Regions from separate parts of the Paenibacillus cucumis (ex Kampfer et al. 2016) genome, predicted to be linked through region 1. Evidence: predicted binding sites of a transcription regulator. Region 1 holds the regulator's gene; the other holds the start of a gene.
The links. Region 1 encodes CtsR, which represses protease genes until heat stress. Its sites were predicted from a motif close to ATGGTCAATAAAGGTCAAACA; they were not measured.
Positions count from the first base shown of each region.

Region 2: the regulator CtsR is predicted to act here: its motif matches at 9,040-9,060, upstream of clpP (ATP-dependent Clp endopeptidase proteolytic subunit ClpP).

Region 1 is NZ_JACLIC010000003.1:819-17,316, forward strand. Features, by position in the region: gene H7T88_RS01565 (GNAT family N-acetyltransferase) at 1-587, shown strand, start outside; gene H7T88_RS01570 (CtsR family transcriptional regulator) at 1,084-1,545, shown strand; gene mcsA (protein-arginine kinase activator protein McsA) at 1,577-2,095, shown strand; gene mcsB (protein-arginine kinase McsB) at 2,124-3,194, shown strand; gene H7T88_RS01585 (ATP-dependent Clp protease ATP-binding subunit) at 3,390-5,852, shown strand; gene radA (DNA repair protein RadA) at 6,156-7,523, shown strand; gene disA (DNA integrity scanning diadenylate cyclase DisA) at 7,537-8,613, shown strand; gene pssA (CDP-diacylglycerol--serine O-phosphatidyltransferase) at 8,655-9,386, shown strand; gene H7T88_RS01605 (nucleoside triphosphate pyrophosphohydrolase family protein) at 9,534-9,929, opposite strand; gene H7T88_RS01610 (PIN/TRAM domain-containing protein) at 10,103-11,188, shown strand; gene ispD (2-C-methyl-D-erythritol 4-phosphate cytidylyltransferase) at 11,291-11,983, shown strand; gene ispF (2-C-methyl-D-erythritol 2,4-cyclodiphosphate synthase) at 11,980-12,456, shown strand; gene gltX (glutamate--tRNA ligase) at 12,490-13,944, shown strand; gene cysE (serine O-acetyltransferase) at 14,466-15,119, shown strand; gene cysS (cysteine--tRNA ligase) at 15,185-16,498, shown strand, end outside.
Region 2 is NZ_JACLIC010000036.1:31,102-47,599, forward strand. Features, by position in the region: gene H7T88_RS20765 (ROK family glucokinase) at 360-1,310, shown strand; gene rapZ (RNase adapter RapZ) at 1,363-2,262, shown strand; gene mgfK (gluconeogenesis morphogenetic factor MgfK) at 2,276-3,262, shown strand; gene whiA (DNA-binding protein WhiA) at 3,269-4,201, shown strand; gene H7T88_RS20785 (HPr family phosphocarrier protein) at 4,427-4,696, shown strand; gene H7T88_RS20790 (SIMPL domain-containing protein) at 4,871-5,623, shown strand; gene H7T88_RS20795 (DUF3298 and DUF4163 domain-containing protein) at 5,997-6,812, shown strand; gene H7T88_RS20800 (stalk domain-containing protein) at 6,985-8,082, shown strand; gene clpP (ATP-dependent Clp endopeptidase proteolytic subunit ClpP) at 8,353-8,949, opposite strand; tRNA gene H7T88_RS20810 (tRNA-Arg) at 9,130-9,204, opposite strand; gene H7T88_RS20815 (sugar-binding transcriptional regulator) at 9,703-10,734, shown strand; gene gap (type I glyceraldehyde-3-phosphate dehydrogenase) at 10,856-11,863, shown strand; gene H7T88_RS20825 (phosphoglycerate kinase) at 12,013-13,194, shown strand; gene tpiA (triose-phosphate isomerase) at 13,228-13,980, shown strand; gene gpmI (2,3-bisphosphoglycerate-independent phosphoglycerate mutase) at 13,982-15,526, shown strand; gene eno (phosphopyruvate hydratase) at 15,771-16,498, shown strand, end outside.

The DNA of each region.
Region 1 (16,498 bases):
AGGCAGGAGTGCCGCAAGGGTATGTCCTCTACGAAGTCAAGGAAAGTAAGTTTACCATCGGTGAGTTCATTCATTTGAATGAAGAGTCCAGACGAGGGCTTTGGACGTTCATTGCTAATCACGATTCCATGATTGACGAAGTAACTTTACAGGCACCTGCAAGTGATCTGCTTGCATTTCAATTGGACAATCCACGGATTGGGCAAGAGGTAGTGCCTTACTTTATGGCACGAATCGTGAGCGTGGAGCAGTTCATTTCGCAGTATCCTTTTGCCAGTCAAGACTCGCCCGTTCAGATTTGGCTTGACGTCGAAGATGCTTACGCTCCGTGGAACGAAGGTGTATGGGAATTAAACGTGGCGATGAACGGAACCGCTTCAATATGGAAAAAGGCAAAATCGGATGGCGAGGGTCAGCTAAATCAGCCGATTCGTCTTAGTATTCAATCCCTTTCAGCCGTGTTAATGGGTTATCGTAGACCCGCAGAGATGGCACAGATCGGTAGATTGGAAGGGCCAGTTAGCGCAATCCAAGCGCTGGAAAAGGCAGTTCCCAAACGCGAAACCTATTTGCTTGATTTCTTTTGAGCGATTATCTATATCGAGTACGACTTCATTCCAACAGATATGAAGCGCAATTGGAAGCAATGAGAACTTCTCCCGAGGTCCGGGAGAGGTTTTTTTGTGTCAGGCGAATATTTCGTGTAAAATCGTAAAAAATGAATAGTGCCCCCACTTGGCAAAACAGTAAAATATGCTATAATGTATATAAAGTCAAAGAAAGTCAAAGTCAACTCAAGGTTAAATACGCAGGATTATATTTCTGGAATACGTGCTATTTACCTATGATATGACGTTAGCTTTCTTACTGTTCTCTGATGAAAAGTACCGTAAGTCGGAACACATCATTGGAAGATCAAGGGGATATTCAAGGACCTTCGTGCTTCCTTTGTTCTCCTGTTTAACACTTGTATCAGCAAGATTCGCTGTTTCTCTGAGTGGTTAAATGGGTGGAGAAGGTGTACTCTGTGGGGGGCGTGTGGTCCTTATTGACTTAACGTTTCAGACAGTGGAGGATGATTGGATGCGTAATATCTCTGATATTATTGAACGATATCTGAAGGGTATTTTGCATGAAAGTCCCGAAGGAATGATTGAAATTCAGCGTAATGATCTGGCAGATCAGTTTTCATGTGTACCTTCCCAGATCAATTATGTCATCAGCACCCGTTTCACTCTTGAAAAAGGGTATCTCGTCGAGAGTAAACGTGGCGGTGGTGGATATGTTCGTATACAACGCATTGAATTACCTGCCCAATCGGCGCTGCACAACCATCTGCATCACAGTATCGGTGACGAGATTGGACAGACTGCTGCGGAAGGCTTGATTTATCAATTGGAAGAAGCGCGTTTTTTAAGTAAGCGGGAAGCCGGGTTGATGCGTGCGGCTGTGTCGAGAGAAGTTCTTATGGTCAAACTTCCTTACCGGGATCAAATTCGTGCCAGAATGTTGAAGGCAATGCTAATATCTTTGCTCGGTAAATGAAAACTATCGGGATCAAAGGAGGTACATCTATATGCTGTGCCAAGAATGTAACAAACGTCCGGCTACACTTCATTTTACGAAAATTGTAAATGGCGAGAAGACGGAATTTCATATTTGTGAATCATGTGCCCGAGAGAAGGGGGAGATGATTCCTGGAACAGCAGGAGGATTCTCTATTCACAACCTGTTATCAGGAATACTCGATTTTGATCCGGCAGGCAAAAGTTCAGGTGCTGCTCCTGCTAAAACGCTGCAATGTGAAGAATGTGGCATGACGTATGCTCAGTTCAGCAAAGTTGGTCGTTTTGGCTGCAGTTCCTGTTATAAATACTTTGACAGCCGTCTGGACCCTTTGTTCAAGCGAGTGCATGGTAGTACATCGCATGTAGGTAAAGTTCCTGCCAGAGCAGGCGGGCGTATTAAGGTGAAACGGCAAATTGCCGATCTGAAGCAAAATCTGCAGCAGAGCATTGCTCAAGAAGAGTTTGAAGAGGCCGCTCAGATTCGTGACCAGATCCGGGAACTTGAAAAAGAAATAGCTCAAGAGTAAAGTTTGTCATAAGTAGGAGGGAAGCATGATGCCTAATCTGCGTTTTACAGAGAAGGCGCTCAGTGACTGGATGCGCAGTGATGCAACTGATTCGGAGATCGTAATCAGCAGTCGTGTCCGGATCGCACGTAACCTTCAGCATATCCCGTTTCCAATGCTGGCTTCGAGTGAGCAATCGGAAGAGGTGCTGAATAAGCTGAGCGAAGTACTTCAGTACGATGACGTACACGCCTTTGGTGATTTTACTACACTCGATCTGATCGATATTGACGAACTCGACAAGCGTGTGCTGGTGGAAAAACATTTGATTAGTCCGAGTCTGGCGAATGAATCGACCAACGGAGCCGTAATTCTTAGTGAGGATGAGTCGGTAAGTATTATGATCAATGAAGAGGATCATTTGCGTATCCAGTGCCTCTATCCGGGGTTCCAGGTCAAAGAGGCCTGGGAGAAAGCTTCCGCTATAGATGATGCTTTTGAAGCGCACGTGGATTATGCGTTTGATGATCGCAGAGGGTATCTGACCAGTTGTCCAACCAACGTTGGAACAGGTGTCAGGGCATCGGTTATGATGCACCTTCCCGCATTGGTTATGACTCAGCAGATTGGCCGTATCCTCAGTGCCGTGTCTCAAGTGGGATTAACGGTGCGAGGGATTTATGGAGAGGGTAGCGAGGCAATGGGCAACTTGTTCCAGATTTCCAATCAGATTACACTTGGACAGACGGAGCAAGAAGTGATCGACAACCTCCACGGTGTTGTTTTACAGATGATTGGTCATGAGCGTACCGCAAGAGAACGGCTCATTACTGATTCCAGACTGCGTATTACGGATCGAGTGATGCGTTCATACGGGATTTTGTCTCATGCAGCGATTGTAGATACGAAGGAAGCAGCGCAACGTTTGTCGGATGTGCGGCTCGGCGTAGATCTTGGTTTGTTGGAAGGATTGTCGATTCCAGTGATGAATGAGTTGAATGTAATGACTCAGCCAGGGTTTTTACAAAAAACATTTGGGGATATGCGTACAGATGAGCGCGACATCTACCGTGCTCAGTTAATTCGTGATACGATCAATGCAGCTAAAAGTTCTGGTTAAACTTTCCTTTAAGCGTTAATATGGGTTTCATGCCGCATCTGCGGCTTTTATATAATAAGCTTCCATCTAGACTGAAGCTACCAATGATTTTATTCGCAGCATGGCTGCAAACAAAAGTGATATGAAGAATACGAAGGGGCATTCAAATAGAATGGAATCCCTCGTTTTATCCAAAACCATGGAGGTGCAGGAGATATGATGTTTGGAAGATTTACGGAACGGGCCCAAAAGGTGCTCGCACTCGCGCAGGAAGAAGCTGTCCGTCTCGGTCACAATAACATCGGTACGGAGCATATTTTGCTCGGCCTCATTCGTGAAGGTGAAGGCATTGCTGCCAAAGCACTGATCGGCCTGGGACTCGGATTGGAAAAAATTCAGGATGAAGTAGAAACGCTGATTGGCCGTGGCCAAGAGCAACCTACGAACATTGCATATACGCCACGTGCGAAAAAAGTAATTGAATTGTCGATGGATGAGGCGCGTAAACTCGGTCACACCTATGTTGGCACAGAACACATTCTTCTCGGATTGATCCGTGAAGGTGAAGGCGTTGCGGCACGTGTGCTCAATAACCTTGGCATCAGCTTGAACAAAGCACGTCAGCAAGTACTGCAATTGCTCGGTAGCAGTGAAGCAGTTTCCAGCCACAACGGCACACCTGCCAATGTAAGCACACCAACACTGGACAGCCTCGCTCGTGATTTGACGGCGTATGCCAGAGAGAATAACCTTGACCCGGTTATTGGCCGTAGCAAGGAAATTGAGCGTGTGATTCAGGTATTGAGTCGTCGTACCAAAAATAACCCGGTATTGATCGGTGAACCGGGTGTAGGTAAAACAGCAATTGCCGAGGGTCTTGCTCAAAAAATTATTGCAAACGAAATTCCCGAAACATTGCGTGATAAACGTGTAATGACGCTGGATATGGGTTCGGTTGTTGCTGGAACCAAATATCGTGGTGAGTTCGAGGATCGATTGAAAAAAATCATGGATGAGATTCGTCAGGCGGGCAACATTGTCCTGTTCATTGATGAGTTGCACACACTGATTGGTGCGGGTGGCGCAGAAGGCGCGATTGATGCATCGAACATCTTGAAACCGGCTCTTGCTCGTGGAGAATTACAGTGCATCGGTGCAACGACACTGGATGAGTACCGCAAATATATCGAGAAGGATGCTGCGCTAGAGCGTCGTTTCCAACCGATTACAGTGGATCAACCATCTCCGGAAGAAGCCATTCAAATTTTGCATGGTCTGCGTGATCGTTACGAAGCGCATCACCGTGTGAAAATTACGGACGAAGCGATTGTGCAAGCTGTCAAATTGTCGGATCGGTATATTACAGATCGTTTCTTACCGGATAAAGCGATCGACTTGATCGATGAAGCAGGATCAAAAGTAAGATTGAACTCCTATACGATTCCGCCAAACCTGAAACAATTGGAGAGCCGTCTGGAAGATATCCGTAAGGAAAAAGACGCCGCGGTTCAAAGTCAAGAGTTCGAAAAGGCAGCGGCACTGCGTGATACGGAACAAAAAATCCGTGAAGAGCTTGATACAACGAAAAATCAATGGAAAGAAAAACAAGGTCGTACCGATTCCGAAGTCACTCCGGAAGATATCGCTCAAGTGGTAGCCAACTGGACAGGAATTCCGGTGAACAAGCTGAAAGAAGAAGAGACACAGCGTCTGATGAATCTGGAGTCCATTCTTCATGAACGTGTAATCGGTCAGGATGAGGCTGTTAAATCGGTCAGCCGCGCCGTTCGCCGTGCACGTGCAGGACTTAAAGATCCAAAACGCCCAATGGGTTCATTCATCTTCCTCGGTCCTACCGGTGTAGGTAAAACCGAGCTGGCTCGTGCACTTGCTGAAGCAATGTTTGGTGATGAAAATGCCGTAATCCGGATTGATATGTCCGAGTATGGTGAGAAACACTCCACAGCACGACTGGTCGGAGCGCCTCCAGGTTATGTTGGATACGAAGAAGGCGGACAGTTGACAGAGAAAGTTCGTCGCAAACCGTACTCCGTTGTCCTGCTGGATGAAGTGGAAAAAGCTCACCCCGAAGTTTTCAACATCTTGTTGCAAGTGCTGGAAGATGGTCGTCTGACGGATTCCAAAGGCCGTGTTGTTGACTTCCGTAATACACTGATCATTCTCACATCCAACGTGGGTGCAGAAGCGATCAAACGTAATTCTACTCTTGGATTCACAGCTGTTGTGGATGCAGGTGCAGATTACGATAATATGAAGGGCAAAGTGATGGATGAGCTGAAGAAAAGCTTCCGTCCTGAGTTCTTGAACCGGATCGATGAAATCATCGTATTCCACTCGCTCGAAGAGAAACACATTGCTGAGATTGTTACTCTTATGAGTGAGGACTTACGTAAACGTCTTAATGAGTACGAGGTTGATTTTGAGCTCACAGATAACGCTAAGGCCTTCTTGGCGAAAGCTGGATTTGATCCTGCTTACGGTGCACGCCCACTTCGCCGGGCGATCCAGAAGCATATTGAAGACAAATTGTCTGAAGAGTTGCTTACAGGTAATGTGACTAAAGGGGATTCCTTACTCATCGACGAAGAGAATGGTGCATTGTCTGTAACGAAAAAGGAAGTAGCAGTTCCATCCAATGAGGAAATTGAAACAAAATAAATATGATGTATGTGGCTGAATGAATTCAGCTACCCGCATATATAGAACCTCATATATAGAACCTCCCTGGCTTTGGCCGGGGAGGTTTTTTTCGTATGTACGAATATATAAAGGGATGTGTGAAGATTTGATTGAGATGAAGCGATATTGATGAGGAACATGTGTAAAGTTTGCGATAATCCTTTACGAAAAATCTCAAACAATGGTAAACTTTTAGTATCCCTGTATGTCAGGCAATGAGTAAATTTTGTCGAATAATGCAAAATGCTGCTATAAAATAAAAAAATCAATAGGAGTGCTGAAGTGGCCAAAGTAAAAACTAAGTTTCAATGTACGGAATGCGGCTATGAAGCCCCCAAATGGTACGGGAAATGTCCTGGCTGTCAGTCCTGGAATTCGATGATAGAAGAAACTGAAACGGTAGTCAAAACACAAGGAAGAAATTCTCCTCTGTTTGACAGTAAAGATAAACCGCTTCCTATCATAGATATAGATAGCGGTCAGGAGCCGCGTGTACAGACTGGAATCGGTGAACTGAACCGTGTATTGGGCGGCGGCATTGTGCCAGGTTCGCTTGTTCTGGTGGGGGGCGACCCGGGGATTGGAAAATCAACGTTGATGTTACAGACTTCTCATGCGCTGACCCACTCGGGGCTACGCGTGTTATATGTGTCTGGAGAAGAATCCGTAAAGCAGACGAAGCTGCGCGCAGACCGTCTTGGTGCACTTTCGCCGGAGCTGTATGTGCTCTGTGAAACCAATATGGAGCGGGTTGAGGAAGCGGTGGATCAGATCCAGCCGCATTTTCTTGTCATCGATTCCATTCAGACCGTATATCTGCCCGAAGTTACCAGCGCACCAGGAAGTGTAGCACAGGTAAGGGAATGTACGTCCAGATTCATGCGGATTGCGAAAGGCCGAGGCATTGCAACGGTTCTTGTAGGGCATGTTACCAAAGAAGGTGCCATTGCTGGTCCGCGTATGCTGGAGCATATGGTGGACTGTGTGCTTTATTTCGAAGGAGAGCGGCATCATACGTATCGTCTCCTTCGTGCGGTGAAGAACCGTTTCGGTTCTACTAACGAGATTGGCATATTTGAAATGGGGGAAGATGGCCTTCGTGAAGTCGGTAATCCCTCCGAGTTATTTTTATCTGAACGTCCACTAGGGGTAGCTGGATCTACCGTTGTGGCGAGTATGGAAGGCACACGTCCGATGCTTGTAGAATTACAGGCTTTGATTTCAACGACCCACTTCCCTTCTCCTAGGCGGATGGCAACAGGTATCGACCATCATCGATTAAATCTAATTATAGCGGTGCTTGAAAAACGCATGGGTATGTTCCTGCAGACACAGGATGCCTATCTGAATGTGGCTGGTGGGGTGAGGCTGGATGAGCCAGCGGTCGATCTGGCTGTGGCAGTTAGCATTGCCTCCAGCCTGAGAGATGTGCCAACGAAGCCGGATGATGTCATCTTTGGCGAGATTGGACTGACCGGTGAAGTTCGTGCCGTATCCAGGGCAGAACAACGTGTGAAAGAAGCCGCGAAGCTGGGCTTCAAACGAGTTATTTTACCAGAAAAAAGCTTAAAGGGCTGGAAACATCCTCGCGGGATACAACTGATCGGTGTGAATACCGTGGCAGATGCACTAGCGGTTGCTTTAGATTAGGGGGCATAACAAGATGAAGGATTCAAGCCAACTGGACAATATGAATGATTTGTTAAGGCTGATCGCACCAGGTACACCTTTCCGCGAAGGTCTGGAAAATGTGCTACGCGCCAAGACGGGCGCACTGCTTGTTGTAGGATACAGCCCTGAAGTAATGGAAGTGGTGGATGGGGGATTTTCGATTAACTGTGATTTCTCCCCGAACTACCTGTATGAGCTTGCTAAAATGGACGGAGCCATTATTCTGAGTGAGGATTTGAAGCGGATTTTGTATGCCAACACACAGCTGATTCCGGACTCATCCATCTCTTCCTCAGAGACGGGCATTCGTCACCGGACAGCAGAGCGAGTGGCAAAACAAACGGGTAAGTTAGTTGTTTCCATCTCACAGCGCCGGAATATTATTACCCTGTATCAGGGAACACTTCGATATTCGCTTAAGGAAATCGGGGTGATTTTGACCAAAGCCAATCAGGCGATTCAAACGCTCGAAAAGTATAAAGCGGTGCTCAAGCAATCCCTTACGAATCTTAGTGCTTCCGAATTCGAGGAACTCGTTACGATTCCCGAGGTGGTTAATGTTATTCAGCGCACAGAAATGGTACTGCGGATCAAAACCGAGATTGAACGTTATATCGATGAGCTAGGTAATGAAGGAAGGCTCATTTCGATGCAAATGGAAGAGCTCGTGGGTACTACAGAGGAAGAAGCGTGGTTACTGTATAAAGACTATGCTCGTGATGACAGCGATGACAAGATTCGCGATATTATCGTGGGATTAAAAAGATTGTCGGACGATGAGTTGCTTGATGCACATCATATTGTACGGTTGCTTGGCTATCCTTCATCTGCGGCAACTTCTGAAGATTCGGTTGCCCCGCGCGGATATCGGGTATTAAATAAGATCCCTCGTCTGCCTAATGTAATTATCCATAACTTGGTAGATCAATTTGAGCAATTACCTCATGTCATCATGGCAACGATTGAAGAACTCGATGAAGTGGACGGCATTGGCGAGGTTCGTGCCCGCACCATCAAAGAAGGTCTCAAACGTCTACAAGAGCAGATGTTTATTGACAGACAGATGTAGAGATCGCTTATAACGGCTTTTTATGGATGAGGTGAAACAACATGTTAACCAGATTCATTCCAAATCTTTTTACCTTAGGTAATCTGTTTCTGGGTATGCTGGCCATTTTGCTGGCAATCAACGGAAAGTATAGCTCGGCCGCGATTATGGTTATCGTTGCGATGCTGCTCGACGGTCTGGATGGACGGGTGGCCAGAGCACTGAATGCACAAAGTGAATTCGGCAAGGAACTTGATTCCCTATCGGATATGGTTTCATTTGGTGCGGCGCCTGCGTTGATTATTTTCATGGTGTCTTTTCAGGATTCCATGCCGATCTTTGCCTGGATCGCAACGGCGGCTTTTCCGATCTGTGGTGCGATTCGTTTGGCGAGATTTAACGTGCGCCCGGGCATTCCGGGGTATTTCACAGGCTTGCCCATTCCCGCTGCAGGCGGTGTATTGGCTACGCTATCCCTGTTTCACAAAGATATCGGACCCATTAGCATGATGATTGCTACGTTGCTGTTGTCTTATCTGATGGTCAGCTCACTGAAATATCCCAATTTCAAAAAAGTCGGACTACCCCGCAAGGCGATCTGGATCGCTCCGTGGGTTGTGTTACTTGCGGTTGCACTGGCTGTTTTATTCCCGGATCAACTCTCCAAGCTGATTTTTATTCCGCTGGTGTTATATGCCCTATATGGCATGAGATACAGTGTAAGAACGGCAGCTTCTCGCAATCGTGCTAAGAAACGCAAGGACAAGAAATCATCGCGATCTTCTGACAACTAGAATGGTAGGGTACGTAAGTACCAACCACTCGGCAAACTCTAAGGTCCCTATGAGTTCAAAAAAAAGCACGTACATTTCCTAACAAGGAGTGTACGTGCTTTTTGCTTGTATTCTTTGATATATGACGAAGTAGCGGGGACGGATTAGCTAAGACAGATTAAACATCCCAAGCGTCGAACATTTCTGTGATTCGTGATTCACGACCTCTTCCATGTTGATGTCCAGCAGATTGCAAAGTGCAGACATATAGAACAGGTTCCGCCCCAATTCGGAGCTGATCACCTCTTTGCAATTCTCACACAATTCACCTTCCACATGCGTTTCCAGCAGGCCCTTGGCTTGAGAAATATCACTCTCGGGGGCATATTTCTGTTTGGTGGCGTGCAGCTCAATACAGCCGCATTCGGTAATGGCTTTGGACACAGCGCGGTTAACAGAGGCTCCGGCTTGTCCCGTTTTGGACAGTACATCAATCAGGCTGCGATGGCGCAGCAACAGTTCGGAAACTTGATCCTGAAAAGCCTGTAAACTTAGCGTACTCATTTTGCCACTCACCTCGGGATATGAATTGAATTCATTATATGCCAATAAAAGTCTCACTTTCAACTGATGAACACAACATTTCCAAAAACTTCATGCTGACGCGATTAGGTTTTCGATAATTGGATCATACTGGATATGAAAATGAAGAATGATTTGAGGAGGTGCAGGAACTCATGTGGAGAAAAGGCATTTTAACTTTTACTGGATTGTGCGGCGCATGGTTCGGGTACACGGCTTATCATCTGGCAGGCAAGTCCATTCCTTGGATGGCTGAATGGATTCAATCAGCGGGACTGCTGGGTGCGGGTGTATCAACACTGCTGGGAGCAGTACTTTTTATGTCCGTATGCACGATCGGTGGCACAATGATGGCCAACAGATTAAACAGTGGTATCGATTCTTTAGCCAGGATACCCATGAACGAGCTTGCTGCTGGCGCGGCAGGCATCGTGGCTGGACTGCTCGTAGCCTTACTGATGTATCCTTGCCTGGCTTGGCTCGGAACCGCAGGAGAGGTGCTGCAAGTGGCCCTCACGGTGATCGCTGCATATTCGGGTTATAGCTTGGCTATGGCCAAGAAAGACGATCTGGCGGCATTCTGGAAGTCAGGACGATGGGGGCACCCAGAGCCTGAAGAAGAGCGAAGAATGGAAGAACATAAAATTTTGGACACCAGCGTCATTATTGACGGCAGAATCGCAGATATCTGCAAAACCGGGTTCATCGAGGGCACGATTGTTATCCCGGAATTTGTACTGGAAGAGCTGCAACATATTGCAGACTCATCGGATCTGCTCAAACGCAACCGCGGGCGCCGTGGGCTGGATATTTTGAACAAAATCCAAAAGGAGCTTGATGTACAGGTATTGATCTACGAAGGCGATTTCGAGGAAATTTCCGAGGTGGACAGCAAACTGGTGAAGCTTGCCAAAGTATTACAAGGGAAAGTCGTCACCAACGACTTCAACCTGAATAAAGTCTGTGAACTCCAAGGGGTATCCGTACTGAACATCAATGATCTCGCGAATGCGGTGAAACCGGTTGTGCTGCCAGGTGAAGAAATTATGGTGCAGATTATCAAAGACGGCAAGGAGCACGGACAAGGCGTAGCCTATTTGGATGATGGAACGATGATCGTGGTTGAAGGTGGACGTGAGTATATCGGCATGATGATGGAAGTGCTGGTGACGAGTGTGCTGCAGACGTCTGCGGGACGAATGATTTTTGCCAAGCCGAAACTGTTGGAAAAAGCCCAATAAAAGCGGTATGATGGGTAGTGTATCGTTGTACGATGATGGATATCGAAAGAGATATGAATTGTTGCCCGGCGATAAACTGACAGACAAGGCAGGGATTGCGGCATGGATAAAGGGTGGGGCGTTGTCATTGTGGCGGCAGGCCGGGGAACCCGAATGGGAACGACCGAGAGTAAACAGTTTTTGCTGCTGCAGGACAAGCCCGTTTTCATACATACGCTTGAAGTATTTGCGGCTCTGGACGAGATCCGTGAGATGATTCTGGTTACAGGTGTTGCAGATGTTGAACGATGCCTGGAATGGGTAAAAGAATACCAACTGGAAACGCGTGTCCGCGTGATCCCCGGAGGGAAAGAGAGACAACATTCGGTTCATGAAGGCCTTCGGGCGCTCAGCACCGATGGGGTTCTCGTTCACGACGGGGTGCGTCCATTTGTGACCCGTGAGCAGATTAGAGAATGTATGGCTGCCGCCGAATCAGGCGAAGGTGCTGTGCTGGCTGTGCCGGTGAAGGATACGATCAAACAAGTGAATGCGGAAGGTATCGTTACAGCGACGCCGGATCGTAGCAGTCTGTGGAGCATTCAAACCCCGCAGGCTTTTCGTCTTTCTTCCCTGCTGGAGGCTTACCAATCCGCGGAACGTGACGGGTTTCTGGGGACGGATGATGCCATGCTGGCTGAGCGCCAGGGAATGTCGGTTAAGGTTGTGGAAGGCAGTTATACCAACATCAAACTAACAACACCGGAAGATTTACAGTATGCCGCGTTTTGGCTTGAGGGAGAGAAGAAGCGATGATACGTGTAGGACAAGGGTTTGACGTGCACCAATTGGTGGAAGGTAGACCGTGTATTATTGGCGGGGTAACCATTCCTTATGAGAAGGGGCTACTGGGTCACTCGGACGCAGACGTGCTGTTGCACGCAATCAGCGATGCTATTCTTGGCGCGCTGGCACTTGGGGATATCGGCAAGCATTTCCCGGACACTGATCCGGAATTCAAGGATGCAGACAGCTTGAAACTACTAGAGCATGTATGGCAACTTGTGAAGGATCGCGGCTATAAGCTTGGGAATATTGATTCAACGATTATTGCCCAGAAGCCAAAGATGGCACCGTATATCCCGCAGATGGCGGAAGTCATTGCTAAAGCGCTGGAAGCGGATGTGGCACAAGTGAACGTGAAGGCAACAACAACCGAGCAATTAGGTTTCCCTGGACGAGGAGAGGGAATTGCCGCTCAATCCGTTGTATGCCTGGTACGTGTGTGATATCATCAATCAATTAGAGACGGAGGGAATCATATGAGCACAGAAATTCGGGTGCGCTACGCACCAAGCCCAACGGGACACCTGCATATCGGGAACGCTCGTACGGCGCTGTTTAACTACTTGTATGCCAAACATAATAACGGAAAATTTATCATTCGTATCGAAGATACGGACGTGAAGCGCAACATTGCGGGCGGAGAAGAAAGCCAGCTGAAATACTTGAAATGGCTCGGCATCGAGTGGGATGAGAGTATTGATGTAGGCGGAGAATACGGGCCGTACCGTCAGACGGAACGTCTGGATCTGTATCGCAAATATACGCAGGAACTGCTGGACAAAGGGCTGGCTTATCGTTGCTACTGCACGGAAGAAGAACTCGAACAGGAGCGCGAGGAGCAGTCGGCTCGTGGGGAGACCCCGCGTTACTCCGGCAAACACCGTGACCTGACACCAGAGCAGATCGAGGCATTTGAAGCGGAAGGCCGCGTGGCGAGCATTCGTTTCCGTGTACCGGCAGATCACACATACACATTCAACGACATGGTTAAAGGTACAATCTCGTTCAACAGCAAGGAATCAGGCGACTTTGTCATTGTGAAAAAAGATGGCATTCCCACGTACAACTATGCCGTTGCCGTGGACGATCACTTGATGAAGATCTCCCACGTGCTACGCGGGGAGGATCATATCTCCAACACGCCGCGTCAGCTGATGATCTATGAAGCGCTTGGCTGGGAGCCGCCGCAATTCGGTCATATGACGCTGATCGTGAACGAAAACCACAAAAAACTGAGTAAACGCGATGAATCCGTAATTCAGTTTATTGAACAATATGATCAGCTCGGCTATCTGCCAGAAGCGATGTTTAACTTCATCTCCCTGCTTGGCTGGTCGCCAGAAGGGGAAGAAGAAATCTTCTCACAAGAGCAGTTGATCTCCATCTTTGATACGAAACGTCTATCCAAGAGCCCGGCCGTATTTGATACACATAAGCTGGCCCACTTGAATAACCATTACATCAAAAATGCGGACCCTGCACGAATTGCCGAGATGGCTATTCCGCATCTGCAAAAAGCAGGACGTCTACCTGCGGAGCTGTCATCTGAACAAAAAGAGTGGGCATATACGCTCGTACATCTCTATCAGGAGCAGATGAATGCGGCATCCGATATCGTGGAACTGTCCGAAGTGTTCTTCCGTTCCGAAGTTGAACTGGAAAGTGAAGGCGCTGCGGTACTTGCTGAAGAACAGGTTCCAACTGTGCTGAAGGCATTTGCAGATAAAGTACAGGCAAGTGATGAATTCACGCCAAGCAAAATGGCTGCTTTGATCAAGGAAGTGCAGAAGGAAACAGGCTTCAAGGGTAAACAGCTCTTTATGCCAATCCGCGTTGCTTTGACTGGACAGACCCATGGACGTGATCTCAATCAGACTATCGTGTTGCTGGGTCGTGACACTGTCATCGAGCGTTTGCTGGCACGAGTGTAAGTATTCATTGTTCAACTGATGCCATTCAATTCTGCTGGTTGTCAGTGCGAAGGCTTTTCGCTATAATAGCAACACAAGGTTGAATTGTCATAATACGTTCATATAGAACAGCAAAGACCGGGAGAAGTAAGCTGATCCGGACAGATCCAGAGAGGATGGCCCCGCGCGTGAACAGAGATTACATCTGCTCAGCGAGTGGTGGCTGCGAGTCATCCACTGTCCAGCAGTCTGAAATGCACCCGTGAGCTGCACCGTCGAATCCGGCCCCGCTTCTATTCATTGGATAGAGGAAAACGTCAGGATAGATGGCGACGACTGGTTCCCGTTACCGAGCCGCCAGAGGGCCCATTCCATTTATTCAAGAAGAGGAATGAGCCAAGCAGAGTGGGACCGCGACTAACGCCTCTGCAGCTTCGTGCTGCAGGGGCGTTTTTTGTCTAGCGAGTGCGCAAGTATACTACCAAGGAACACGCCGTCCGGCGAACCCGGAGGACGAGAACCGGAACAAGAGGGGAACGAGCATGTTCAAAAAGATCAGATCCGATATCCAGACGGTCTTTGAAAATGATCCGGCCGCCCGGAGTTGGTTTGAAGTCGTATTTACGTATTCAGGGCTGCATGCCATATGGGCCCATCGATTTGCTCACAATCTGTACAAACGAAGATGGTACTCGCTCGCCCGGTTCGTATCACAGGTTAGCCGGTTTATGACAGGGATAGAGATTCATCCTGGAGCTACGATTGGGGAACGTTTGTTCATTGACCACGGTATGGGCGTTGTTATTGGAGAAACCTGTGAGATTGGTGACGATGTCGTGATATATCAGGGAGTAACTCTTGGGGGAACGGGGAAAGAAAAAGGAAAGAGACATCCCACGATTGGTAATAATGTGGTTATCTCATCTGGCGCAAAGGTGTTGGGATCATTTCGTGTCGGGGATCAAAGCAACATCGGAGCAAACTCCGTTGTGCTGAAAGAAGTTCCTGCTAATAGCACGGTGGTGGGCATCCCAGGTAGAATCGTCAAACAGGATGGACGTAGAGTGGATCGTCTTAATCAACAATTGCCCGATCCGGTTATTGACTCTCTGCGCAGCATGCAGCGCGAGATTGAACGGCTGCAGGAAGAAGTGCGAACTTTGCAAAATACACGAGAATCGGAGAAATGCACATAACTCCATCGATCAACATAAACCATGGAATCAAGTAAAAGTAGTTTAGAATGAAAGGAAAAGTGACTATGACACTTCAGATTTATAATACGATGAGTCGCACCAAAGAGGAGTTTGTTCCACAAGAGCCTGGCAAAGTGAAAATGTATGTATGCGGGCCAACTGTCTATGACTACATTCATATCGGCAATGCACGTCCGGTGATCTTTTTCGACACGGTTCGTGGATATCTGGAGCAGATCGGACATGAAGTGAATTATGTCGTGAACTTCACCGATGTCGATGACAAACTCATTCGCAAAGCAGAGCAGCTGAGTACCGACGTTCCGCATGTGGCTGAAACATTTATTGCCGCGTATTATGCCGATCTGGAGGGACTCGGTATTCCTAAAGCGAGCAGTAATCCACGGGTAACGGAGAATATGCCGCTTATTATCGATTTTATCCGTGAATTGGTTGAAAAAGGTTTCGCATATGAAAATGGCGGTGACGTATATTATCGAACAGGAAAGTTCGAAAAATACGGTCAATTGTCGAAACAGAACTTACAGGAGTTGCAATTCGGTATTCGAATCGGTGTAGACGAGCGGAAGGAACACCCGGAAGATTTTGTGCTCTGGAAAGCAGCCAAACCAGGCGAGATCTTCTGGTCTAGCCCATGGGGGGATGGTCGTCCTGGATGGCATATCGAATGCTCCGCCATGGCAAGAGAATACCTTGGTGACACGCTGGACATTCACGGGGGTGGACAGGATTTGCAGTTCCCTCACCATGAATGCGAATGCGCACAGTCCGAGGCAATCACAGGCGCGCCTTTGGCGAATTACTGGATGCATAACGGTTTTATTCGTATTGATAATGAAAAAATGTCGAAATCCCTCGGCAACGGTGTTCTTGTAAAAGACCTGCGTAATCAGTACAAACGTGAAGCGATTCGTTACTTTATGTTGTCCACCCACTATCGTAACCCACTCAACTTCACAGAAGATACGATGGAACAGGCGCAAAACAGCGTGGATCGGATTGCGAATGCAGTAGGTAACCTGAGACATCGCCTAGGAGCTGTGTCTGTTAATCAGGAGGTTACACCGGAATTTTCAGCAAGGCTAGACCAGATTCGACAACAATATCATGAAAAAATGCAGGATGATTTTAATACACCGGATGCAATCACGGCGTTGTTCGAATGGGCAGCGGAAGCGAACCAGTTGTTGCAACAAGATGTGGTTAATGCTACTGAGATTCATGCATTGCTTGAACTATTTGGAGAACTTAATGCTGTGCTTCGAATCTATACAGACGTTGAACCAGAGCTTCTCGATGAGGACATTGAACGCTTGATCCAAGAGCGCGTGGAAGCGCGCAAGTCTAAAAACTGGGCG
Region 2 (16,498 bases), on a different contig from region 1:
TGCTTCGCTGGATGGCGTTTTTTGTTATACCCACACCTGAGGTGAGGGGTATCATGGGGGATTTAGTTAACAATGTCATGGTGACCAGATGACCATTGTCAATTTTTATGAATGGAACGAGGGATAATGAAATATCATGAGTTGAGGCTACCCTTTCTATCAGGGGAGGAGGGAGCATGGCGTTTTAATAGATTGAAATGAGGTTGTATACGCATTCAAAAATGGTGTGTGATGTCGTTCACAACCCTGCCAAAGCATGTTGCGCGTGAGGTCTTCTCGTCTTGACCCCGGCGTATCCTTCAATTATAGTTGGTACGTAGGACTTAAACTATTTTAGATAGATAAAGGTGGCTTGCAGCATGTCTGAGAAAATCTACGTTGGGGTCGATCTCGGCGGAACAGCAATCAAGGTCGGTATATGTGATGATCAAGGTCAGCTTATGCATACGTATGAAGGACCGACTGAAGTGGACCAGGGCGTTGACACGGTTATCGCCAACATCGAGAAGTATGTCCGTCATATCGTAGCCGAATCGCCATACAGCTGGGAACAGCTTGAGGGTGTCGGAGCAGGAGTTGCCGGTTTCACGAATGTACGCGAGGGGATTATTGTTCATGCTCCTAACATCGGATTTCGGAATGTAGCCATTCGTTCGGTTCTGGAAGAGCGTCTGGGCAAGCCTGTCAAAATAGATAATGATGCGAACGTTGCTGCTCTGGGTGAAGCTTGGGCTGGGGCCGGCAAGGGTGTAGACAATTGTGTATGCTTCACACTCGGTACAGGCGTTGGCGGCGGTCTCATCCTGAACGGTAAAATCTATCAAGGGTTTTCCGGCATGGCAGGGGAACTGGGCCACATCAGTGTTGTGCCTGATCTGGAAGCAATCAAGTGTGGCTGTGGTAAAATGGGATGTGTAGAGACGGTATCATCCGCAACAGGTATCATTCGCATGGCGAAGGATGCTGTAGAGCGTGGTGATCATACGTCCCTTGCTTTGGTAGACAAAATCGCTGCCAAGGAAGTGTTTGATGCGGCCAAAGCAGGCGATGAAGTGGCACTGCGGATTGTAAACCGTGCGGCTTATTATTTGGGCAAATCCATGGCAACCGTAGCCGCTGTACTGAACCCGGAATTATTCATTGTTGGCGGTGGAGTATCCAAGGCAGGCGACTTCTTGTTTGATGAGATTCGGACTGTGTTTGCTCAATTGACTCCAGAGCCGTTGCAACAAGGTGTTCAGATTTTGGAAGCTACACTGGGTAATGATGCAGGAATCGTAGGCGCGGCAGGTCTCCTCTTACGTTCGTAGTACCTTTGTAACACGATATATCCGACAGCAATATGATAAGGAGGGGACATTTATGCTTGACGGTGAAGGCTCACCAGGCACAGGCGCCACGCTCATTATCATTACGGGCATGTCCGGAGCGGGTAAAACGATAGCTGTGCAGAGCCTGGAAGATCTAGGGTTTTTCTGCGTAGATAATTTACCGCCTGTTCTAATTCCTAAATTCGCGGAATTGATCGAACAGTCGAATGGCAAGATTGGCAAGGTAGCGCTGGTCATCGATCTTAGGGGACGTGAATTTTTCACAGCATTGTCCGAGTCTTTAAACTATATCAAGGATCATTTTACGATTCACTGCGAAATTCTATTTTTGGATGCAACCGATTCGGTTCTGGTTCAACGTTACAAAGAGAGTAGACGTAGACATCCGTTAGCGCCAGAAGGTATGCCGCTGGATGGCATTAAGCTGGAGCGCAAGATGCTGGAGGAACTTAAAAATTCAGCAACTCAGGTGCTGAATACCAGCACCATGAAGCCTGCTCAATTGAAGGAGCGCATCATCTCACGTTTCTCTCACTTGGAGAGCCAGATGTTGTCCGTGAATATAACGTCCTTCGGATTTAAATACGGTATTCCGATTGATGCGGATCTCGTATTTGATGTTCGTTTTTTACCGAATCCGCATTATATTGATCATTTGCGGCCGAATACAGGACAAAATAGTGAAGTGTACGAATATGTTATGAAATGGCCGGAAACGCAAGCGTTTCTGACCAAGCTGCTGGATATGCTGCATTTTCTGATTCCGCAATACCGGAAGGAAGGCAAAAGCCAGGTTATTATTGGAATCGGCTGTACCGGAGGCAAGCATCGTTCGGTAGCAATATCGGAATATTTGGGCAAAATGCTCGGAAGCAGTGAGACTGAAGCTGTTACCGTAAGCCACCGCGACGCTGACCGGGACCGTCATTGAAGAGGGTGAAGGGATGAAAGAGGCCGGACCACGGAGAGAACGTCCGAGAATCGTTGTTATGGGCGGCGGAACCGGATTATCTGTGATGTTACGCGGTTTAAAAGAAAAGCCGATGGATATCACGGCCATCGTTACGGTTGCCGATGACGGTGGGAGTTCAGGGATCTTGCGCAGTGAGTTGCAAATGCCGCCACCAGGCGACATTCGTAACGTTCTCACCGCGCTGGCAGATGTTGAGCCACTGCTTTCGGACATGTTAAAGTATCGTTTCAATACAGGCGCGGGGCTTGCAGGCCACAGCCTGGGGAATTTGATATTGGCTGCAATGACGGATATATCAGGCGACTTTGTGACCGCTGTGCGGGAGCTTAGCCGCGTGTTTGCCGTTAGAGGTCAGGTGCTTCCGGCAGCAGGTCAAGCTGTTGTGTTACACGCTGAGATGGAGGATGGATCAATTATTACTGGTGAGTCCAAAATCCCTGAGGCAGGCGGGCGTATTAAACGTGTCTTTCTTGAACCGGATCACGTGGAGCCGTTGCCAGAAGCTGTGGAGGCTATACGCCAAGCAGATGCGATTCTTATTGGCCCAGGTAGTCTATATACGAGCATCCTTCCTAATCTGCTTGTGCCCAAACTGGCAGAAGCTGTCGTTCAAACGGATGCGGTGAAGATGTTTATTTGTAACGTAATGACACAGCCGGGAGAGACCGATAATTATACAGTGAGTGATCATCTTAAGGCAGTGCATGATCATATTGGTCACCAGCTCTTTGACTACGTGATCGTGAACAATGGTGACATTCCGCTACAAGTGCAGAATAAGTATGCGGAAAAAGGAGCAAAACCGGTTGTTCTCGATATGAATGTGCTGAAAAGTTCAGGTTATCAGGTTGTCGCAGATACGCTGGTTTTGTTCAAAACCTATCTGCGCCATGATGCTGATAAGCTCAGCCATCATATTTACCAACTGGTCCAAAATTGGATGTTACGGAAGAGGTGAAGTCCCATGTCATTTGCAGCACAGACCAAAAAAGAATTAACGATGATTGAAAGTGAAGCGTGCTGCGAACAGGCGGAACTTTCAGCCCTCATCCGTATGCTTGGTGCAGTGCAGTTATCGAATAAAAAAGTCATCTTGGATATTTCGACAGAGAATGCTGCGATCGCAAGAAGGGCATACTCTCTGCTTAAAAAGCATTTTCAAGTGCATACGGAATTGTTGGTTCGCAAAAAAATGCGGCTGAAGAAGAACAATGTGTATATTGTTCGTGTTCCGTCTATGGTTCAGGAGATTCTAAAGGAGCTGCACATCGTCTCTGAAGGATTCTTGTTTACTCCTGGCATTAATGAAGAGTTACTGGAGAAGAATTGTTGTAAGCGAGCCTATCTTCGTGGTGCGTTTCTGGCAGGTGGTTCCGTAAATAACCCGGAGGGCTCCTCATATCATCTGGAGATTGCGTCCATGTATGAAGAGCATTGTCAGGCACTGGTGGATTTGGCTAATGAATTTCATCTTAATGCCCGGTGTATAGAAAGGAAAAAAGGATTCATCCTATACATTAAGGAAGGCGAGAAAATCATTGAGTTGCTTAGCATCATTGGTGCTCACCAGGCCTTGTTCAAGTTTGAAGATGTTCGAATTATGCGGGACATGCGTAATTCGGTGAATCGAATTGTCAATTGTGAGACAGCTAATCTGAACAAAACGATTGGCGCAGCGGTTAGACAAATCGACAATATCCGTTTACTGCAAAAGGAAGTAGGTTTGGAATCTCTTCCGGATAAGCTACGTGAAGTAGCTGAGGTAAGGCTTGCTCATCCCGATATCAATCTGAAGGAAGTAGGCGAATTGCTAAAAGGTACGGTTAGCAAATCAGGCGTGAACCATCGCCTTCGGAAGATTGATGAGCTTGCTGAGAAAGTGCGCGCGGAACGTTAAAGTTGAAGGTTGAAAAGAATCATTTAGGTTTAAGGTTTGTTATGACCTTACCAGGTCGTGTTGGGTTACTCGTGCGGGTGAAGGAGAGGCTTCGGCTCTGGATTTTGGCCTAAGCCCGAGGGCTATGTTTTTTCTTCTAGTGTCCTGCACGGGTTAATGGTATAATGTTGTATAAATATAATTGTGTATTTAATGTCCAGATTTCATAATAGGGGGTAAGTTTCTATGACAAAGCACCCGGTAGTTGTCCGTTTGAAAACGGGTCTCCATGCCAGACCTGCGGCACTGTTCGTTCAGGAAGCGAATAAGTACTCATCTGAAGTGTTCGTCGAGAAGGACGATAAAAAAGTAAATGCTAAAAGTATCATGGGAATCATGAGCCTTGCGATCAGTACAGGTACAGAAATCCATATTAGTGCTGAAGGCGCGGATGCGGATCAGGCTGTAAACGCTTTAGTTAGCCTGGTGAGCAAGGAAGAGCTTGAGAACCAATAAGCTTCATGAACTCAATTCAATCCATGAAGAAGTCCCGCAAGGGGCTTTTTTGCGTTTTATATAAAATTTAATTAAACGGGTCCGTCAAGTGCAACATTATGGAATTTGTCCCGTCTGTTAAGGTATCAAATCGCTTCAAGTTTGAGAAGTTAACATATGAGGAGGTTATTCGTAATGGGTAAACAATGGATGAAACCGTTTGGTGCAGTGCTGGTGGCAAGTTCGTTGCTGGTCGGAGGAACGGCTTATGTAGCTCCAGGAAACTACGCTTATGCTGCCGAAGTTCAGGGCGTACAGCAAAATGTAATCAATGTCGTAGGTAAAGGTGAGATTCAAGTGAAGCCGGATATTGCCTATCTGTCCATCGGTGTGAACAGTACTGCCGATACTGCGGCGTCAGCACAGAAGGCAAATGCTGCTAAGATCCAAAAGGTTACTAATTTGCTGAAAAACACATGGAAGATCAGTGCAGATGATATTCAAACCAGTCAATTCTATGTGCAACCAAACTACACGTATAGCGAAAAAGATGGACAGAAAATTAAAGGTTACACAGCACATCACACGTTGACAGTGACATATCGTGATATGGACAAGATTGGTGAATTGCTGGATGCCGCATCCCAGGCGGGTGCCAACAACATCGAAAATGTACGCTTTACAGTAGAGAATCCGGAGAAATACGAATCCGAAGTGATTGCTAAGGCGGTAGCTAATGCAGATGTGAAAGCAGGAGCGATCGCTAAAGCGGTTAAACGTCAGCTGGGTACTGTTCTTTCGGTAAGTCAGCCAGATGCTAATGTTCCTGTGTTCTATGCATCAGAGCTCATGTCGCAAGCGAAGAGTGAATCAGATGCAGGTACACAGATTGAGGCTGGTCAGGTCAAAGTAAGCACCGTTCTGAATATCACGTATGAGATGAAGTAAGGAATTTTGCACATCACGGGATAAAATATTAAATATTAAGAATTTATAAAAATGACAAAAGCACTGTCCTTCGGGGCCGTGTTTTTTTGTTGCACATGCTGGCTTTGAGGAAGCGAGGGGAGAATTATTATTAAAATACCTACAGGAGAATAGGGTATATTATGTCGTTTTTGTATCATTGTTCGTGACAAAACGTTCATTTTAGATAGGTGAAATTGTCTGGTTTTCATCAATATTGTAACTGGAGCTGTAAATCTTTCGTTAGTTTAGCTAGCTATAATAAATAACGTAAGCGTCATGACCTACGCAATTAAAATAGTTTTACATAAAGCACTGGCGCAATAACACCAAAATGTTGAGAGGGGATTAGTGAATGAAACCATGGACTAGTGCACTGCTCGCGGCAGGCATCTTAATAGGTGGGGGTTCCGTATGGCAGGGAAGTTTTGCTCAAGCAGCTTTCGTACCTTCTAAAGTAACAACTCCGATTGAAATTGCATTAAAAGCAGAAGGAAATAGCAAGGGAAGCACCTCCCCAACGCTGATCTCGAGCAAAGTGAAACAAAGCAAAGTAAAGGTATTATCAACTACCGCCAAAGTCCAGATTAAAAACACAGAGGTGGCTTTGGAATATCCCCAAGTGAGCGGATTGAACAACAAAAAGGCTGAATCGGCTATCAACAAGGTGCTGAAAAACGAGGTTGATGCATTGGTGGCAAATTTCAAAAAAGAAGCAAAGGGATTTGAAAAACCTACAGCAGAGCGCCCGCATGAATTAATGAGTTCATATGAGGTGATGTATAACGAGAATGGTGTAATTAGTTTTGTAACGTCAAGTTACGCAATTCACGGAGGGGCAAACGGTAGAAATATTCGTAATGGACACACATTTGCACTGAGTACAGGCAAAGAGTTGACTCTGTATGATGTCTTGCAAAACAGTAAATCCATGCTTGATAAGCTCAGCAAGAACGTTGGGGAGCAGTTGGAAGCTAAATACAATGTCCGAAGCGAATATAAAGGTCTGGATAAAGATCAGGATTTCTATGTAACTCCTAAAGGGGTCGTGGTGTTCTTCCAACAATATGAGTACACTTCCCGTGCAGAAGGGTTTCCCGAATTTACTTTTAAATATAAAGAAGTTCTTCCTAAAGGAGCAGTACCTTTCAGTAACCTGAAAAAGAAATAAATGACGAACATGAAAAGAAGATTTAACTTCGCAAATTGGAACAATAGCTGCAGATCTTCCCTGGAATGGGTTAATGGTTAGTAAGAGGTAAGCGTGTGACTAATACACAATCGTCGTATATGGTGACGTAAGCAATGAATCTGATGGTGGATAACAGAGAGGAGTTTTTTAGATGAAAACATGGAAAAAGTGGACGAGTGCATTATTGGCAGCAGGTGTAATTATGGGAGGAAGCACAGCATGGATGGATCAATCGGTTCAAGCAGCATCCGTATCTGCCAAAGTAACTGCACCGGCTGAAGTAACGTTGAAATCAGGTGGAAAAACCCTCACGCAAAAAGGGTTGCTCCAAGGTGGATCTACATGGGTGGCGCTGACAGCAGTTAAGGATGTAGCAGGTGGGACATTGAAATATGATGCAAAAACAAAGTCATATACCGTAACTGCAGCGAACAATGCAATGACTGTTAGTTTGATGGATGGACAGCCAAACGTATATATTAATGGTTTTTATCCTCAAGTGGAAGCAAAGTTGATCCAGGGTCGTTTGTACATCCCGTTCTCTGCAATGAGAGATTATTTGGGTGTACAGGGTAACTGGGATGCCAAAACCAAAACACTGACCCTGAGTAAAGTGAAACAAAATAACGTTCAGGTGAAATCGACCAAAGCGAATGTAACCGTTAAAAATGCTGAGGTGGATGTGCAGTACCCGCAAGTGAGCGGACTAGCGAGCAAAGAGGCCGAAGCTGCGATTAACAAAGTGCTCAAAGATGAAGTGGACACCGCTGTTGCGGCGTTCAAAAAACAAACGTCAGAATTCGGTGGAGCAACCGCAAATCGTCCATATGCATTCGAAGCTTCTTATGTGGTGACTTACAATGAGAACGGTGTGCTGGGTCTGATCACTCAACGTTATGAGGACTATGCAGGCGCACATGGCATGACGACTCGCGCCGGTCATACGTTTGCTCTCGACACAGGTAAAGAGCTGACACTGGATGATGTAATTGCAAACAACAAATCGATGCGTGAAACGATCAGCAAAAAGGTTGGCGAGCAACTGAAAGCGAACGCGGGAACCCTGAACGACTACAAAGGCCTTAACAAAGATCAGGATTTCTACGTGACGCCAACAGGCGCAGTGGTATTCTTCCAGTTGTATGAGTACACCGCGTATGCGGAGGGCTTCCCTGAATTCAAGTTCACTTACAAAGATATTCTGCCTAAAGGAACCGCACCATTCAGCAACGTAGCTTCTGAGAAGTAAGTTCGTTTTAGCTTAGATGAAATCATAAAATAAAATAAATTCAAGTCAAAACAAGACAAGAGCACTTATACCTTTTATTCGTGAAAAATAATAAAGCAGAAGCCTCCGTCAAAGCAAGAGTGACGGGGGCTTCTGCTTTATGCAGGCAATGCACCCCAAGACCGGGTGGTGATATTGCCTGTTTATAATTAAAAAGCGCAGAGCGTGCTCACCTATATTCAGGTGATGCCCGCCCTGCGCTTATTTACGTTGTCTCCAGGTAGCTAAAGCTTAGATGCCTTGGGAGCCTACGTTTTGGATTACTTTATCGATGATACCGTAATCGGCTGCTTCAGCAGCACTCATGAAGTAGTCACGATCTGTATCTTTTTCGATACGCTCCAGAGGTTGACCTGTGCGCTCGGAGATGATGCGGTTCAAGGTATCACGCATTTTCAGAATGCGACGTGCACGGATTTCGATGTCCGACGCTTGACCTTGTGCGCCACCCAGTGGTTGGTGAATCATAATTTCACTGTTTGGCAACGCAAAACGTTTGCCTTTTGCACCGGCATTCAACAAGAATGCACCCATAGAAGCCGCCATACCTACGCAGATCGTAGATACATCCGGTTTAATGAACTGCATTGTATCGTAAATTGCCATCCCCGCTGTGATGGATCCGCCTGGGCTGTTGATGTATAGGTGAATGTCTTTCTCCGGATCTTCCGCTGCCAGGAACAACATCTGTGCCATGATGGCATTCGCTACAACGTCATTCACGTCGCTGCCAAGGAAAATGATACGATCCTTCAGCAATCTGGAATAAATATCATAGGCGCGCTCACCCCGGTTGCTCTGTTCAACGACCATTGGAATATAACTCACGTGAAAAACCTCCTCGGAAATGTAAATGTTAAATGGTGTTTATACTTAAACTGTTACCGTATTAACCACATCATAAACAATCTCAAACAAAAAGTCAAAGAAAGTCAAACTAAGTTTGAAAAAAAAGAAACCTTTCCGGTTTCGTTGGTTAAATGCATTATGAGCTGTTAAAAAATTAAGTGGCGCGCCCGCCAAGAATCGAACTTGGATCTCAGGCTTCGGAGGCCTACGTCATATCCATTGGACCACGGGCGCAAATTATGTGACAGCAATAATGATTATAGCTTATGCACTGGTGAATTGCAAGCAGTTGCTTTGCATGAACATGGTGTGGTTTTCCTTACGATTAATGGGCTCACGTTGTCTTTCATGAATGGGCTGAGTTATTCCGAAGATGGTTTGAATTGTTTCGGAAATGATCATGATGAAGAAAGATGGATAAAGCTTGTATTTCAGTACATGCTATAAGAAGTTTTGGACATGCCCTATGAAAATGAAACACAGCAAGATATAGATGTTATGTGTGGACTTCTTCTATATATGGTGTGAGATCCTCATTTCCTTATCTCGATGTGTAAAGGTTGTGAAAATAGGCGCGTACAAACGACTGCTAACCTGTCGAAATAAGCAATCGAAACACTTGCATCTCGCGTCAGTTTTAGGTAGAATGAACGTGGGACTTAAAAAGTTAACCCGGGACATTTTAAGGCCATGCAGAAAGCTTGGAACATGAAGCTTGCGGGAGTGGAAAGCATGCGAACGATCTTGGAAGTGCAAAAGCAGCTTCTGCCCGATCTCATGGATGTCTTGAAAAAACGCTATACGATTCTGCACCAGATCATGTTATCGGATGTGATTGGGCGGAGAACGTTAGCCAATTCCATGCAGATGACCGAGCGGGTTCTGAGAGCTGAGACCGATCTGTTAAAGGCTCAGGGACTTATCGAAATTGACAGTGCAGGGATGAAGATCAGCGAGGCGGGTTATAATTTGCTGCAGCAATTAGAACCTGTCGCGAAAGAGCTGTTTGGATTATCCGAGCTGGAAGAGCGAATCAAGCAAGCCTACGGTCTGCAAAAGGTAGTCGTGGTTCCTGGTGATTCGGATATATCTCCTTACGCCAAAAGGGAGCTTGGAAGAGCTGGAGCAAAAGCTCTCAGCAGTATCATGAATGACAACGACGTTGTCGCTGTAACAGGCGGATCAACAACGGCCGAAGTCGCAGAACAACTCACACCACCGACTTCAATGAAGGGTGTCTGGTTTGTACCAGCACGTGGCGGGTTGGGAGAGAGCCTGGAAATTCAGGCAAATACGATTGCATCCACGATGGCAAAACGGACAGGGGCTCAATACAAACTCCTGCATGTACCGGATTTGCTTAGTGACCATGCCTATGAATCACTGATCCAGGACCCGGGAGTTCAGGAGATTTTACAGCTGATCAGGCAATCGCGCATCGTAATTCATGGCATTGGTGATGCTGTGGAGATGGCGAAGAGACGCAAGCTTGCACCGGAGATCATTGACGAACTTCAGGAGCAGGGAGCTGTATCGGAGTCCTTCGGGTATTACTTCAATGGTCAGGGTGAGGTGGTACATACCATGCTTACGCTGGGCATGCGGCTTCAGGATATCGAACGCACCGATGTAGTCATTGGCATTGCGGGCGGCAAAAGCAAGGCAGCTGCCATCCATTCCGTACTGCGGTTCGGACAGGAAGATATTCTGATTATTGATGAGGCTGCGGCCGAAGTCATCGTCGCTGACATGGAAAAGATCTAACTTTTCAGAGATGAAATGGTTTTATTTTGAACACAACTCTTGTTGTCTTGACGGACTTTACCGTCTGTCTTGAATATATAGTTTCATAAAAAACTAATCAAAACTTGGGAGGAACTTACTCATGATTAAAGTAGGTATTAACGGTTTTGGACGTATTGGTCGTTTGGCATTCCGCCGTATTCAAAATGTAGAGGGCATTGAAGTTGTAGCAATCAACGACTTGACTGACGCTAAAATGCTGGCTCATTTGCTCAAATATGATACAACTCAAGGTCGCTTCGATGGCGATGTTGAAGTACATGATGGTTTCTTCAAAGTAAACGGCAAAGAAGTTAAAGTACTTGCTAACCGTAACCCTGAAGAACTGCCTTGGGGAGACCTGGGTGTAGACATCGTTCTGGAATGTACTGGTTTCTTCACAACAAAAGAAGCTGCTGAGAAACACTTGAAAGGTGGAGCTAAGAAAGTTGTTATCTCCGCACCAGCTACTGGCGACATGAAAACCATCGTTTACAACGTAAACCATGAAATTCTCGACGGTACTGAAACTGTAATCTCCGGCGCATCTTGCACAACAAACTGCCTGGCACCTATGGCAAAAACACTGCAAGACAAATTCGGAATCGTTCAAGGTTTGATGACTACAATTCACGCTTACACTGGCGACCAAAACACATTGGATGCTCCACACCCTAAAGGTGACTTCCGTCGTGCTCGCGCAGCAGCTGAAAACATCATTCCTAACACAACTGGTGCTGCTAAAGCAATCGGTCTGGTTATCCCTGAACTGCAAGGCAAATTGGATGGTGCAGCTCAACGTGTACCAGTAGCTACTGGTTCCCTGACTGAGCTTGTAACTGTTCTGGGCAAAAAAGTTACTGCTGAAGAAGTTAACGCAGTTATGAAAGAAGCTTCCGATCCACAAACTTTCGGATACACTGAAGACGAAATCGTATCTTCCGATATCCAAGGAATCACTTTCGGTTCCCTGTTTGATGCAACTCAAACTAAAGTTCTGACTGTTGGCGACCAACAACTGGTTAAAACTGTAGCTTGGTATGACAACGAAATGTCCTACACAGCTCAATTGGTTCGCACATTGGAGCACTTTGCAAAAATGATCAAGTAATATCTGTAATAACATAGAGCGGAAACAGATTGTTATTGTTTCCGCTCTTTATATATGGATATTTAGTTAATTTCTCATGAACACCAGGACTGACAAGGGATTCAGCTCTTGAAAGGTTCACCAAATACATGGGTGCGGAGGAAATAGAGATGAACAAAAAAAGTGTACGCGATATCGAATTGAATGGAAAACGGGTATTTGTCCGTGTAGATTTCAATGTGCCGCTCGAAGATGGTAAAATTACAGATGACAAACGTATTCGTGCAACACTGCCTACGATCAACTTCCTGATCGAAAAAGGTGCAAAAGTAATCTTGGCGAGCCACATGGGACGTCCAAAGGGTGAAGTTGTAGAATCCATGCGTTTGACACCAGCAGCTGAGCGTTTGTCTGAATTGCTGGGTAAACCGGTTACTAAAGCGGATGATTCCGTAGGTGAAGCGGTTAAGGCTCAAGTCGCGGCATTGAACGATGGCGACGTATTGTTGCTTGAGAACGTTCGTTTCCACGCAGGCGAAGAGAAAAACGATCCGGAACTGGCAAAACAATTTGCTGAACTGGCTGACGTATTCGTTAACGATGCATTCGGCGCTGCTCACAGAGCACATGCTTCGACTGAAGGAATCGCTCACTTGCTTCCAGCAGTGTCCGGTTTGTTGATGGAAAAAGAGCTTGATGTGTTGGGTAAAGCCATCTCCAACCCTGAGCGTCCTTTCACAGCAATCATCGGTGGTTCCAAAGTAAAAGACAAAATCGATGTGATCGACAACCTGCTTAACATTGCAGACAACGTAATCATCGGTGGTGGTTTGTCTTACACATTCATGAAAGCTCAAGGCCACGAAGTAGGTCAATCCCTGCTGGATGAGTCCAAATTGGATGTAGCACTTGGCTTTATCGAAAAAGCGAAAAAATTGGGTAAAAACTTCTACCTGCCAGTGGATATCGTAATCTCTGACGATTTCAGTGCGGACGCAAACACAAAAATCGTTGAAGTTGGCGACATTCCTGCAGATTGGGAAGGTATCGACATCGGTCCTAAAACACGTGAGATCTACGCTGACGTTGTTAAAAACTCCAAACTGGTTGTATGGAACGGACCTATGGGCGTATTCGAAATCGAGCCATTCTCCCACGGTACTCGTGCAGTAGCAGAAGCTTGTGCTACAACATCTGCTTACACAGTTATCGGCGGAGGCGACTCTGCAGCAGCAGCTGAGAAGTTCAAATTGGCTGACAAAATGGACCACATCTCCACAGGTGGCGGTGCATCGCTCGAGTTCATGGAAGGCAAAGTGCTTCCAGGCGTAGTTGCATTGAACGACAAGTAAGCTTTAAGCTATAGCATGAAGGAGTTGAAACCAATGAGAACACCAATTATCGCGGGTAACTGGAAAATGTTCAAAACGGTTTCCGAATCCAATGACTTCATTCAGGAAGTTAAAGGAAAAGCGGAAGTCGCAGGCGTAGAAACAGTAATCTGTGCACCTTTTACAAACCTGCCATCTCTGGTAGAAGCTGTGAAAGGCACTAACATCAAAATCGGTGCACAAAATCTTCACTTCGAAGACAATGGTGCGTTCACTGGTGAAATCAGCGGTATCATGCTGAAAGAACTGGGTGTTGATTACGTGATTATCGGTCACTCGGAGCGCCGTCAGTATTTTGCGGAAACCGATGAGACTGTCAATAAAAAGTTGCATGCAGCATTCCGTCATGGATTGACTCCAATCTTCTGCCTTGGTGAAACGCTTGAAGAGCGCGAAGCAAACCAAACAAAAGACGTATGTAAAGTGCAAACCGAAGCGGCTTTTGCAGGTCTGTCTGCAGAGCAAGCGGCACAAGTCGTTATCGCTTATGAGCCAATCTGGGCGATTGGTACAGGCAAATCCTCCACATCCCAAGATGCGAATGAAGTTATTGCTTACATCCGTACATTGGTGAAGGATCTGTACAACGAGCAGGTTGCAGATGCGGTTCGTATCCAATACGGCGGCAGCGTGAAACCGGAAAACGTAACAGAATACCTCGGACAAAGCGACATCGACGGCGCACTTGTTGGCGGTGCCAGCTTGCAGCCGGCTTCGTTCATCGCGCTTGTTGAGGGGGCGAAGTAAGATGACAGCTCCAAAACCTGTAGCACTGATCATTATGGATGGCTTCGGTCTGCGTAACACGGTGGAAGGCAATGCGGTAGCGCAAGCCAAGAAACCGAACTATGACCGTTTCATGAGCCAGTTCCCACACACAACTTTGACTGCATGCGGTGAGGCTGTAGGTTTGCCGGAAGGACAAATGGGGAACTCCGAGGTAGGTCACTTGAACATTGGTGCCGGCCGGATCGTATATCAGGATTTGACCCGTATCTCCAAATCGATTCGTGACGGCGAGTTCTATGACAATGAAACACTTGTCAAAGCGGTGCGCGAAGCGAAACAGAACGGTAAAAAGCTTCATCTCTACGGCTTGTTGTCCGATGGTGGCGTACATAGTCACATCGACCACTTGTTCGCGATGCTGGATCTGGCTAAAAAAGAAGAAATGAATGAAGTATACATTCATGCCTTCCTGGATGGCCGTGATGTTATGCCGGATAGTGGTAAAGACTTCATGCAGAAGCTGATCGCTAAGATTGATGAAGTGGGTGTAGGTAAAATCGCAACGGTTCAAGGCCGCTACTATGCTATGGACCGTGACAAACGCTGGGAGCGTGTGGAGAAATCTTACCGTGCCATCGTTTATGGTGATGGGCCGAAATACACTGATCCACTCAAAGCGGTTGAGGAATCGTATGAGAAATCCGTATTTGATGAGTTCGTTGAACCAACGGTTATCGTTCAAGCGGATGGTGAGCCGGTAGGTCTGGTAGAGAGTGGCGATTCCGTCATCTTCCTGAACTTCCGTCCTGACCGTGCAATCCAGTTGTCGCAAGTATTCACGAACTCCGATTTCCGCGGTTTCGATCGTGGGCCGAAGTTCCCTGTGGGCTTGCACTTTGTGTGCCTGACGTTGTTCAGCGAAACGGTTGAAGGTTATGTGGCTTACTCGCCTAAAAACCTCGACAATACGCTGGGTGAAGTGCTGGTACAGAATAACAAAAAACAACTGCGTATTGCAGAAACGGAGAAGTACCCGCACGTAACCTTCTTCTTCAGCGGCGGCCGTGACGTAGAGCTTCCGGGCGAAACTCGCGTGCTGATTAACTCACCTAAGGTGGCGACGTATGACCTGCAACCGGAGATGAGCGCTTATGAAGTAGCCGATGCAGCAGTCCGTGAGATTGAAGCGGATAAACACGATGCGATTATCCTGAACTTTGCTAACCCTGACATGGTTGGACACTCCGGTATGCTGGAGCCTACGATCAAAGCGGTTGAAGTGACGGATGAGTGCATGGGTCGCGTTGTAGACGCGGTACTTGCCAAAGGCGGCGTGGTGCTGATCACTGCGGATCATGGTAATGCGGATATGGTGTTTGATGAGCAAGGACGTCCGTTCACAGCTCATACAACGAACCCGGTTCCATTTATCGTGACTGATCCAAATGTAACGTTGCGTGAAGGTGGAATTCTGGCCGATATTGCGCCAACGATTCTTGACCTGATGCAATTGCCACAACCGGAAGAGATGACAGGTACATCTGTCATTGCTACCCGTAAGTAAGTTGCACAGCCAACATATATGAAATTGGGAAGTTTGGCGTTTGCCCCTGAACGGAGTCAGCAGAAATGGTCTGAAGAAGCGTGAGCGTTCGCCTTTATCACTAGGATTCCAACTTATGAGAATAAGTTCAAAGGAATCCGGGGATAACAGCGATCGGAAGACGATTCTGCTGATGTAGTGGATAAGGGGAAACACAAGTGGTCCTAATTTTTAATAAATTCAAAATTAAAGGAGATTATCACTCATGACTATTATTTCTGACGTGTACGCTCGCGAAGTCCTCGACTCCCGCGGTAACCCTACAGTTGAAGTTGAAGTATACCTGGAGTCCGGCGCAATCGGACGCGCAATCGTTCCATCTGGTGCATCCACTGGTGCCCACGAAGCAGTTGAGCTTCGCGATGGTGATAAATCCCGTTACCTCGGTAAAGGCGTTCTGCAAGCTGTTAAAAACGTAAATGAAATCATCGCTCCAGAAGTAATCGGTATGGATGCATTGGATCAACTGGGTATCGACAGATTGATGATCGCTTTGGATGGTACGCCAAACAAAGGTAAATTGGGCGCAAACGCAATCCTGGCTGTATCCATGGCTGTAGCTCGCGCTGCTGCTGATGCTCTGGAATTGCCACTGTATGTTTACCTGGGTGGATTCAACGCAAAAGCATTGCCAGTACCAATGATGAACATCATCAACGGTGGTGAGCACGCAGACAACAACATCGACGTACAAGAGTTCATGGTATTGCCAGTTGGCGCACCTAGCTTCAAAGAAGCTCTTCGCGTAGGCGCAGAAATCTTCCACAACCTGAAATCCGTACTGAGCTCCAAAGGCTTGAACACAGCTGTAGGTGACGAAGGTGGTTTCGCACCAAACCTGGGTTCTAACGAAGAAGCAATCACTACAATTATCGAAGCAATCGAAAAAGCTGGTTACAAACCAGGTGTTGACGTATTCTTGGGTATGGACGT